DNA from 2 places in the Flavobacterium sp. CECT 9288 genome. Region 2 is predicted to be linked to the other one. Evidence: riboswitches for the same ligand, from Rfam matches in the RefSeq annotation. Region 2 holds a riboswitch; the other holds the start of a gene.
What was found. Region 2 has a riboswitch for S-adenosylmethionine ahead of LQ189_RS01220 (alpha/beta fold hydrolase). Riboswitches for the same ligand answer to the same signal wherever they lie in the genome.
Positions count from the first base shown of each region.

Region 1: linked by a shared signal. The riboswitch ahead of LQ189_RS07235 (Na+/H+ antiporter NhaC family protein) and the one ahead of LQ189_RS01220 (alpha/beta fold hydrolase) in region 2 are both predicted to bind S-adenosylmethionine.

Region 1 is NZ_OU957226.1:1,655,140-1,661,177, forward strand. It holds gene LQ189_RS07225 (hypothetical protein) at 1-1,826, opposite strand, end outside; gene fabG (3-oxoacyl-[acyl-carrier-protein] reductase) at 1,921-2,667, opposite strand; gene LQ189_RS07235 (Na+/H+ antiporter NhaC family protein) at 2,852-4,174, opposite strand; SAM-I-IV-variant riboswitch at 4,229-4,325, opposite strand; gene LQ189_RS07240 (cytochrome-c peroxidase) at 4,551-5,732, shown strand; gene LQ189_RS07245 (hypothetical protein) at 5,788-6,038, opposite strand, start outside.
Region 2 is NZ_OU957226.1:279,948-285,985, forward strand. It holds gene metK (methionine adenosyltransferase) at 1-1,161, opposite strand, end outside; gene LQ189_RS01215 (hypothetical protein) at 1,967-2,179, shown strand; SAM riboswitch class I at 2,406-2,513, shown strand; gene LQ189_RS01220 (alpha/beta fold hydrolase) at 2,591-3,553, shown strand; gene thrA (bifunctional aspartate kinase/homoserine dehydrogenase I) at 3,573-5,987, shown strand.

The DNA of each region.
Region 1 (6,038 bases), 1.4 Mb from region 2:
GCTAATTGGCTTAGTTTTTCAACATCTGAATTTACAAATTGCTTTTCAATATCAAAATCTAAAATTTCAAAACTACCTGTATAAGATGTTTTAGAATTCAATTCTTGAACTACAAAATCATAAGATCCCGCCTTTAAACCATCAAGATTGACTTTGTAAGTATTGTTCCCTTTAACTAAATCGTAATTTTTAGTTTGCTTATTGCCTTTATTTTTTAAAGAAATAGATAGTCGAGCTTTTTCATCAAATTCATAATTTTTATTAAAAAACTGTGCCGTTATTTCAATAGGTTCTCCTGAGTTGTAAAAACGTTCATGCTCAACCACCAATGATTTTTTGGAATTGTTTGAAGCTAGAAACTGAATAATTTTATCAAGGAATACATCGTATTTTTCAAAAGATTTGTTAGTCACATGAGACTGTAAACGCCATTTCCAGCTATTCTCTCCCATTAAAAAAGCATTTCTACCGGATTGACTTTCTGCAAAAACCAGTAAAGGCATCTGCGTATCAATTGCTCTAATTCTTGACGATAACAATACGGTAACGCCAGCATTTGTAGTTATAGTGCCAAATGGATTTTGAATAGGAGGCAGATTTTCAAAGCCAATATTTTCAGCAGCAAACAAATTAAATTGATTGTTAAAAACAGGTAAATAATCCTCTTTTTGTCCACTCATTTTAAAATTAAGTGACGTTTGCTGATTGTTCAAAAAATTAAAATCAGTACTATTACCAGTAATAATAAAGCTGTTGATTTTCAATTTTGTATTGGCATCAAAAACTGATTTAAAATCTGAATTAGGTTGATACAAAATCAAAACCGAATATGGTGTTAAATCTTTAATATCGTTTGGTTTAACAACTGTAACTTTACGCTGTACATTAGATTCTATTGCTCGTTTTAAAGCTCCTAAATCCGGATGATTTATTGCTGATACTATTGCAATATTTGTTTTTTGATCTATAACATCAACTGCAAAATTCTTTACATTATTAAAGGTGTTTTTTTCTTTTACCTTTGAAGTAATTGTCGCTTTATAAAGTTGAAGTCCGATTTTATCTGCAGGTAAAAACAACGTTAGGGATTGTGTTCGTTTTGAAGGAGAAAAACGCATGCTTTGCTTATTCAAAATAGTTTTCCCTTGAGACAATGAAAAATCAGCATCCATAGTTTTTGAACCTGAATACTGTAAAAACACCTCTACTGGAAATTTATTTTTATGAAAAGCATACTTATTAACATTCAACTGATTGATTTTAAAATCAAGATAAGTAGCAGTATCTCCTACTACAAGAGGAAATACCCTATTTGATGGATCAAAACTATAAACATAGTCGTTACCTGATGTTTGATTTCCATCAGTAAGCAAAACCGTTGGGAAAACTGTATTTTTAAATATACTTTTTAGATTGTTCGCTACAAGATCAATATTGGTTTGACTGCCTTTAAAATCAATACTTGACAAAGGACTAAAATCCTCAGAAAATTGAAAAACTTGAACGTCAAATTTATCATTCAAAGCCGTATTGTTCTGAATATTTTGGAGAATTGCTTTAGTTTTCTTTTCATTTTTAAGAAAAGCTATAGAACTTGAATTATCAACCACAACAGCAAGAGGCGTCTTTGTGATGATTAAATTATCCCGAGATATAATCGGATTTAGCAATAATAAAAACAGACAAAAAATAGAGGTAAAACGAAAAAAAGCTAAAAACAAACTCAATTTTGACTTGTTTTTAGCTTTATATAAATATTGAAAATATGACAATACGCCCGCTATTAATAATGATAAAACTAATAGTAGCAAGGTAGATGTTGTCATGTAGTGTTTATTAAAATATTTTAAATTTGAAAACTTAAATGTAATCTAGAATTCAATAGAAGTGTAGAATGAATTAAATACTCATTTCACAAAGCTAGGTAAGCATTCCTCCACACACATTCAGTACTTGCCCTGTAACATAAGCACTCATATCCGAAGCAAAGAAAAGACAAGCGTTAGCCACATCCTCTGTAGAGCCACCTCTTTTTAACGGAATTCCATCTCTCCAACCTTTTACAACATCTTCGTTTAACTTTGCAGTCATTTCGGTTTCAATAAATCCAGGCGCAATTACATTACAACGAATATTGCGAGATCCTAATTCCAGTGCTACAGACTTTGAAAAACCAATAACTCCAGCCTTAGATGCTGCATAGTTCGTTTGTCCTGCATTACCTTTTACCCCTACCACTGAACTCATATTAATAATTGAACCAGCACGTTGCTTTAAAAAAGTACGTTGAATCGCTTTTGTCATATTAAAAACCGATTTCAAATTCACATCCATCACGTTGTCAAAATCTTCTTCGGACATACGCATCAATAAATTATCTTTTGTGATTCCAGCATTATTAATCAATACGTCAACCGTTCCAAAATCGGCCAAAACAGCATCCACAAATGTTTGCGCTTCATTAAAATCTGCAGCGTTTGATTGATATCCTTTTGCTTTAATACCTAGAGCGTTTAACTCATTTTCTAAAGCCATCGCAGATTCTACTGATGAACTATATGTAAAAGCAACATTGGCTCCATGTTTAGCAAAAACCTCTGCAATCCCTTTTCCAATTCCGCGACTTGCGCCTGTGATAATGGCAACTTTTCCTTCTAGTAATTTCATATTCAAAAATTAGTTTATTTTTTATTTGAAGCTATTCCTGCTATTCACTGCAATCTTTTAGGTCCGCTGTCGCTTACCCAAAAGGATTTCCGTTGCTATCAGGGCTAAAAACGACTTGCCAAATATATACTATTTCCTTTTTTAAAAAAAATTTAGCTTTGATTATGAACAATAATTTTTACAATTAAACCTTCAAAAAACGATATGCTAGTTTATCCCAAAAAGCAGCATAAATGGCAATCAATGTAAATACTAGCAAAAACAAATGATACCACGCATTACTTAAAATATCTATAAAATTTAATTTACCATTTGCATAGTTTAATATCAACAATATCTGAGCACCATATGGCAATATCCCTTGTATTACACACGAAAAAATATCTAATATAGTAGCCGATTTTTTAGCACTCAACCCGTATTCATCATTAATTTCCTTTGCAATGGGCCCGGTAATAACAATAGAAACCGTATTATTTGCAATAGCTAAATTTGCAAAACCTACTAATACTCCAATTCCTGTTTGTGCTGATTTTTTACTTTTAATTCTTTTCTTTATCTGATTCAAAACCCATGTAATACCACCAGCTGTGTCCACCATAGCTGCTAATCCACCTGTAAGCATAGAAAGTAAAAAGATATCTGTCATACTCGTAAATCCTTCATAAATTTTCTGAGTAAACTCCATTACTGTAAAAGAATCATTATAAAAACCAATAAAACCCGCAATTATGGTACCTAATAGTAAAGTGTAAAAAACGTTGACACCTACAACTGCTAAAATTATCACTAAAACATAAGGCAAGATAGCCCATAATGAATAATCACTTTTTGCAATATCCACAGAAACAACATCTGAATTAAATCCCAAATAAAAGAAAATTAAAATAGTTACAATTGCCGCCGGAAGCGCGATAAACAAATTAATCTTAAACTTATCTTTTAAATCACAACCTAGAGATTGAGTGGCAGCGATGGTAGTGTCTGATATCATTGATAAATTATCTCCTAACATAGAACCGCCTAGTAAAGCACCTGCTATCAATGGCATAGAAGCACCACTTTTATCAGCAAGTGATATCGCAATAGGTCCTATTGCAACTATAGCTCCAACAGATGTACCTGTAGCAGTTGATAAAAACGAGGCTATCAAGAAAATCCCCAATGGAAAGTACGCTACATCAATGGTATTAATACCTAGGTTCACTACTGCATCAACTCCACCCATTGCCTTACTAACAACTGCAAAAGCGCCTGCAAATAAATAAATCAAACACATGGTTATAATTTTACTATCACCACAACCAGCAATTAAAGTATCAACTTTATCTTCTGTACTGTTTTTAAACAAAATAAAAGCAGCAACAATGCCTACCAAAACAGCAACAGGAGAAGGAAAAGCATAAAAATCATTAAGCAAAATACCTGCTCCTAAAAAAGTAAAAATAAAAATAAATAGCGGAATCAATGCAAAAGGATTTCCAGATTCCTTAGTAAACTTTGTCATAAAAATAATTTTAAATTAAGTGTTATGACGAAAAACAAAGCTGGTATTGGGAATGTAAACAACATTTTTTCCAAAAGATTTGGCTTATCGTTTTAGCACCTTGCTTGTTGTTGCAGGTTGCTATCCTATTGAAGGATTCGTGATAACGGGTGCAAAAGTAATTAATATTTTATGATAAACTAAACAAACACTTTAAAATTTAAAATATTATGCAATATTTAACAAACGGAACTTTATTTAAAATTAAAAATCTCATAAAATAAAGTGTTATCAAATTAAAAATTATCATAAATTAAACTATTTTAGATAAACATAGTCTAATGAATATCAAAATAAATAATATAATTCATATAATATTAACATTAATTGAATAATTATGAAAAAATTCATATTATTAATCGGCTTAATTTTAGTTCTAAGTTGTAGTAAAAATGATGACGCAAATGAATATGTGGCTATTGATCCCTATCCTAATATTACAACAACATTTACCGGCAAAATAAATGTTAACAAACTAGATAATTATTCGAACCAAACGATTCCTAGCTATATCACTAAAGATAATACTGCAGGGAATGCCATTACAGATAAAGGCGCTACTTTAGGACGGGTCTTATTCTACGATAAGAATTTATCGTCAAAAAATACCATCTCCTGCTCCTCTTGTCACATTCAAGCAAATGCTTTTGGAGATGTTGCAGTAGCTAGTACAGGAGTAAATGGAACAACTAGCAGACACTCCATGAGATTGATAAATACTAGATTTTCAAATGAAAATAAATTCTTTTGGGATGAGAGAGCTTCAACTTTAGAAAATCAAGTAACCCAACCTATTCAAGACCATATTGAAATGGGCTTTAGTGGTACACTAGGCGATGGCAACTTTACTGCGTTAATTACTAAACTACAAAACATAGGGTATTATAAAGAATTGTTCAAGTTTGTATATGGATCAGAGGATATTACTGAAAACAAAATTCAACTTGCTTTATCACAATTTGTAAGAAGCATTCAATCATTCGATGCAGAATATGATGTGGGTCGCGCCCTTGTTGCAAATGACAATCAACAGTTTCCTAATTTCACAGCTCAAGAAAACCAAGGTAAAAATTTATTTTTAACACCACCTGTTTTTGACGCTACTGGAAATAGAACTGCTGGAGGAGTAGGTTGTGCGGGTTGCCATCAAGCTCCTGAATTTAGTATTGACCCAAACAGTAGAAATAATGGAATAATCGGGATACTAAATGGAAATGGAATTGACATCACAAATACTAAATCTCCATCACTTAGAGACTTGGTAAAAGCAGATGGAAGTACCAATGGCGCTTTCATGCATACCGCAAATTTGAATACGCTTCAAAATGTAATTGGCCATTACGGCACAATAAACCTAGCACCTGGAAATACAAATCTTGACGCTAGGTTAAGGCCAAATGGTTTTGGTCAAAAATTAAATTTAAATGCCTCAGAAGTAGACGCTTTAATCGCCTTTCTAAAAACCTTAACTGGAACAAATGTCTATGTAGATACAAAATGGTCAACACCTTTTAAATAACATAAAAGTCCCCAAATGTAGATTTGGGGACTTTTAATTTTTAATCAAAATGAACTTAAAAAGCTACATTCCATCTTGGTAATCTTCCATTTTCATCAAAGAAATTTTGTAAAATTACACCTTCAACTGCAGTTGGAATTCCTTTTGAGTCTGTATTAAAAGTTTCATACCAAACTACTTCAAGCGCGGTAATGTCTTCAATTTTCATTTGTGCTGGCCAAGAATATTTTCTTCCCGTTTTAGCAAATTGATGCCCCTCTACAATCTTGTCATAAAGTCCGCCATTTTTTGCTTTTAAAGCACCAT
Region 2 (6,038 bases):
TGGAGCAGAGAAAGTCTTAGTTACGGTTTCTGGAGTACGTCCCATGTGTCCGTAAGCAGCAGTCTCGCTATAAATTGGGTTTCTTAATTTCAATCGTTGTTCGATGAAGTACGGACGCATATCAAAAATAGCTTCTACTTTTTTAGCGATTTCACCGTTAGTCAAATTCACTTTTGCAGTTCCGTAAGTTTCGATAAAAATTCCCATCGGTTTAGCAACACCAATAGCGTACGAAACTTGAACCAAAATCTCATCAGCAACACCAGCTGCAACTAAGTTTTTAGCAATATGACGTGTTGCATAAGCAGCAGAACGGTCTACTTTACTTGGATCTTTTCCAGAAAATGCACCACCACCGTGAGCTCCTTTTCCTCCGTAAGTATCAACAATGATTTTTCTTCCTGTAAGTCCAGTGTCTCCGTGAGGTCCTCCAATTACGAATTTTCCTGTTGGGTTGATGTGGTACTGAATAGCATCGTTAAATAAATGAGCATGCTCAGGATTTTTAGCAATGATTCTTGGGATCAATATCTCGATAATATCTTTTTTGATTTTAGCAAGCATAGCAGCTTCTTCATCAAAATCATCGTGTTGCGTAGAGATAACAATCGCATCAATACGAGTTGGTTTGTTATCGTCGCTGTATTCTAAAGTTACTTGTGATTTAGCATCAGGACGTAAATATGTAATTTCGTTATTTTCGCGTCTTAAAACAGCTAATTCTTGCAATAATTTGTGAGACAAATCAAGTGCCAATGGCATGTAATTTTCAGTCTCGTTAGTTGCATAACCAAACATCATTCCTTGGTCACCAGCGCCTTGCTCTTCTTTACTTGCTCTGTCAACCCCTTGATTGATATCAGCAGATTGTTCATGAATAGCCGAAAGAATACCGCATGAGTTCGCTTCAAACATGTATTCGCTTTTGGTATAACCAATTTTTCGGATGACTTCGCGTGCAATATTTTGCACATCTAAGTATGTATTTGATTTAACCTCACCAGCCAAAATAACTTGACCAGTAGTTACTAAAGTTTCACAAGCTACTTTTGATTCAGCATCAAATGCTAGAAAGTTATCGATTAATGCGTCTGAAATTTGATCTGCAATTTTATCTGGATGTCCTTCGCTCACAGATTCTGACGTAAATAAATAGGCCATAAGTTTTATTATTTTATAAAATTAAGCGAGAAAAAATAATTGCTGAAAAGGTCTAAAGGAGAGTTCCTGCTTTAGCATTTTTTTACTGAAAATTATTCAGTATTCACAATGAATTGATTTCATTATGAAGAGGTTGCAATCAGTTCAAATTTTTCCTCTTGTATTTGGGTGCAAAGGTATGAAACCATTTTGAATTGCATATTAATCTTAACTTTTTTTTACTGTTTTATCTTTTAGAAATATTTTTTAAATTAAAAACAAAATTAGCGACATAAAAATTTTGTACTTTAAAAAACATTTGCGATATTTGACAATCAAAATAAGTAATCATGAAATCATTTATTTGCAATATGTTAAAGGTCGCACAGGAAAACTCCTGAGGGTTGCTTATTGCATAATTTGAACTAAATTATATAGTAAAGCTTCCCAGTATTTGGGAAGCTTTTTTTTTGAAATACCACAAAGAATAAAAATTTATGAACACATTAAAATGCCAACAAAAAATGAATGCAATAGCGCCTATTTGTGCTGTTGTACTATTTGATATATCGTGACCCCGAGAGGACAGGTTAATAAAACTAAACCCCTTTTGGATACGTATCTAAAAGGGGTTTGTTGCTTTTAGCACTTTTTCAATTATTAAAGAATAAAAAAGTAGCATTTGATGAATGTCTTTTTCAAGATTCGGAACAAAAAAGATTAAAAAAATACAATAAAAATTAAATCATAGTAAAAACTGGTATTGAAGTTGATACTAAAAAGGAAAAATAATCAGTACACAATTAATAACTTAAAATGAACAACAATGAAAAACAACAATTATTTTAGTAAAGCAATCCTTTTAATAAGGCAAGGATTATGGGGGTCAAAAAAAAGTAACACTACTGCTCCAGTGGTAAATGAGCTAGTTCATCCTAGATTTGAGATGGATACAAATGATGATATTGCACTTAAGGCAGTGCCAAATTCATTACTTTTTTTAATGTATTCTAAGGAAAATGATGTCCTTTTTATCTAGTGATTGCAAATGTATTTTAACTTGTGAGGAAATACATTTTAAATTATGGTTGCTGTTTTAACGGAGTTTTGGTCTAAAACGACATATTTCTTTGTTAAAACAGCTTGCTTTTTGCATACTTTTGCGAATACCGCAAAATTAATTCAGTCTAAACTTTGCAGAAAAATTTGCTCAGAATAAAAATTAGTGCTTTATTTGCACCATTAAAGTTCACAACAGTATTGAAATGTTATAAAGAAAGGCAGAGGGATTAGACCCGATGAAGCCTTAGCAACCCTTCGATTTATCGAAGAAGGTGCTGCATTCTACCACGCCCATCGTGGAAAGATAACACTAAGAATTTGTCTAGATAACACCTAGCTTTCTTTCTAATATTTCCAAACACAAGTCCTAATTATAACAGATTTGAAATTGGAAAATAAACCAACAACACTTACAATATACAATTTCACCACGGAGTCAGGTGCAATTTATAATGCTCTAAACTTAAGTTATCAAGTTTTTGGATTGCCTTTGCATAAAGCTCCCATCGTTTTGGTCAATCATGCGCTAACCGGAAATTCACAGGTTGTAGGCGATAATGGTTGGTGGAATGACCTAATTGGCGCCAACAAAACTATTGATACTACAAAATATACCGTACTTGCTTTTAATATTCCTGGAAATGGATTTGATGGATCTGTAATTGAAAATTATCTTGATTTTACAGCAAGAGACATTGCTAGAATTTTTATAAAAGGCATTAATTTGCTTGGGGTTACAAATCTATATGCCATTATTGGAGGTTCTGTGGGTGGCGGAATTGCTTGGGAAATGGTTGCATTAGAACCAACAATTACCCAAAAATTAATCCCTATTGCTACCGATTGGAAAGCGACAGACTGGCTTATTGCCAATTGTTTTTTGCAAGAACAAATTCTGAATAACTCATCTAAACCAATTCAAGATGCGCGCGCGCACGCTATGTTGTGTTACCGAACTCCAGAATCATTTGCCGCAAAATTTCAACGAACTACTAATGAAGAGTTAGCCATTTTTAATGTTGAAAGTTGGTTGTTACATCACGGCGAAAAACTGCAACAGCGTTTTCAATTGGCATCCTACAAAATGATGAATCAATTATTAAAGACCATTGATGTCACTCGCAATAGAACTTCGTTTGAAAACACAATTGAAGCTATAACGGCAGAAATTCAAATCATAGCCATCAATTCGGATTTGTTTTTTACGGCCAGTGAAAACAAAACCACTTTTGAGCAACTACAAAAAATAAATAAAAAAGTTAGTTACCAAGAAATAGTTTCCATTCACGGACACGATGCTTTTTTAATAGAATACAAACAATTACACAATTTGCTTAAGGATTTATTCTAAGCTACAAACACACAACACAATGAAAATATTAAAATTTGGAGGTAAATCGTTGTCAAATGGTGACGGTATAAATAAGGTGGTTGCCATAATAATAGACAAAGTAAATCAAGGCGAAAAAATAGCAATTGTAGTTTCGGCACGTGGTAATGCAACGGATGAGTTGGAACAAATTTTAACCATTGCTTCTCAAAACGGAGATTACAAGCCTCTTTTTGAAGATTTTAAAAAATACCAGCAAAACGTTTATGAAGCTGTTGATTTGTCTGAGGAGTTTACTATTTTAGAAAAATTGTTCGAAGGTGTAAGTCTTATAGGCGATTACAGTAAAAAGATCAAAGACCAAATTTTGTCAAAAGGCGAATTGCTTTCGGCAAAATTACTGACGGCAATCTTGATAGAAAAAGGAATTCATGCTCGTTTTACAGATACGCGTGAATTGATAAAAACCGATGCTAAATTTGGTGATGCACAACCCTTAGAACAACTTTCGAAGAAAAATGTGGTTGCTTTTTTTAAGCAAAACACTGAAAATACAGTAAGTATAATCACAGGTTTTATAGGTTCTACGACCAATAATGATACTACAACTCTAGGGAGAAACGGTAGTAATTATACCGCTTCGTTGATTGCGAATTATTTAAATGCCGACGAATTACAAAATTACACACACGTTGACGGAATTTATACTGCCAATCCTGATTTAGTTGTAGATGCTAAGAAAATTGATCACTTATCGTTTAATGAGGCGAATGAGATTGCTAATTTTGGAGCTACTATTTTGCACGCTAAAACCATCATTCCGTTATTAGAAAAAAACATTCCGCTTCGAATTTTAAATACTTTCAATCATGAAAATAAAGGAACTTTAATAACTTCCAATTCTAATAAGGAAGGAATTAAAACTCTTTCGGTTCTCGAAAATGTGGCTTTGGTCAATCTGGAAGGAAGAGGTTTGCTTGGTAAAACAGGAGTCGATGCTCGAATTTTTAGAGTAATGGGCGACAACAATATCAGTGTTAGTATCATTTCGCAAGGTTCATCAGAGCGTGGAATAGGCTTGGTTGTGGCTGCTGACAAAGCTACTACGGCCATGATTGAATTGGAAAAAGAATTCGAAAATGATTTCTATTCGAAAGATGTCAATAAAATAACTGTTGCTGACGATGTAGCTGTCATCTCTATTATTGGCCAGGATTTAAGCACGTTTCACAAACCTTACACGGCTTTAATCAAGAATAAAATAGTCCCAATCCTTTTCAATAATACAGTGACGGGCAAGAATGTGAGTTTGGTGGTTAAAAAATCACAATTGCACAAAGCCTTAAATGTGATTCACGGGGAGATTTTTGGCGTAGCCAAGAAAATAAATATCGCTGTTTTTGGTCACGGTTTGGTGGGCGGCACCTTGATTAATCAAATTTTAGAATCGGCATCAGCCATCGAAAAAAGAAAAGATATTAAATTGAATGTTTTTGCGATTGCCAATTCTAAGAATGTACTTTTGAATAAAAATGGCGTGACACCTAACTGGAAAAATGAGATTCAAACCAACGGATTCTCATATACTATTGATGATGTGATTGCCTATGCCAATGAGCACCATTTAGAGAATTTAATTGCCATTGATAATACTGCAAGCGCTGATTTTGTTACAAATTATATTTCGTTAGTTGAAAATAGTTTCGATTTGATTTCGTCAAACAAAGTAGCCAATACGTTAAGTTATAGTTTTTATAAAAAATTACGAAAAGTTCTGGCAGAAAACCAAAAGACGTATCTTTATGAAACCAATGTTGGAGCAGGATTACCGTTGATTGATACTATTAAATTGTTGCACCTTTCTGGCGAAAATATCACAAAGATTAAAGGTGTTTTCTCAGGAACATTGAGTTATTTGTTCAATAATTTTTCGGCCAAAGACGCGCCGTTTAGCGAAATCTTGAAAGAAGCCATCGATAATGGATATACAGAGCCAGATCCAAGAGAGGATTTATGCGGAAATGATGTAGGGCGAAAATTGTTGATTTTGGCTAGAGAATTAGACTTGCAAAATGAGTTTGAAGAAATTGCTATTCAAAATTTAATTCCAGAACATTTGCGTAGCGGAGATGTAGGAGAGTTTTTGAATAAATTAACGGAGTTTGATCCTATTTATGCAAAAATAAAAGCAGAACAAAAACCGAATCACGTGTTGCGTTACATTGGAGAATTATCGGGAGATTTGCAAAATGACAAAGGAAATCTAGAAGTAAAATTAGTTTCGGTACCATCAGATACGGCATTAGGCGGATTGAAAGGTTCAGATTCTTTCTTTGAAATTTACACTGAATCGTACGGAGACCGACCAATTGTAATTCAAGGCGCTGGCGCAGGATCTGCGGTAACAGCCAGAGGTGTGTTTGGTGATATTCTAAGGTTGTCTGATAAAGGTTAAGTTGATTGATTTTGAAAAATCACAAAAAAATATAAGGATTTAATTGTAAAT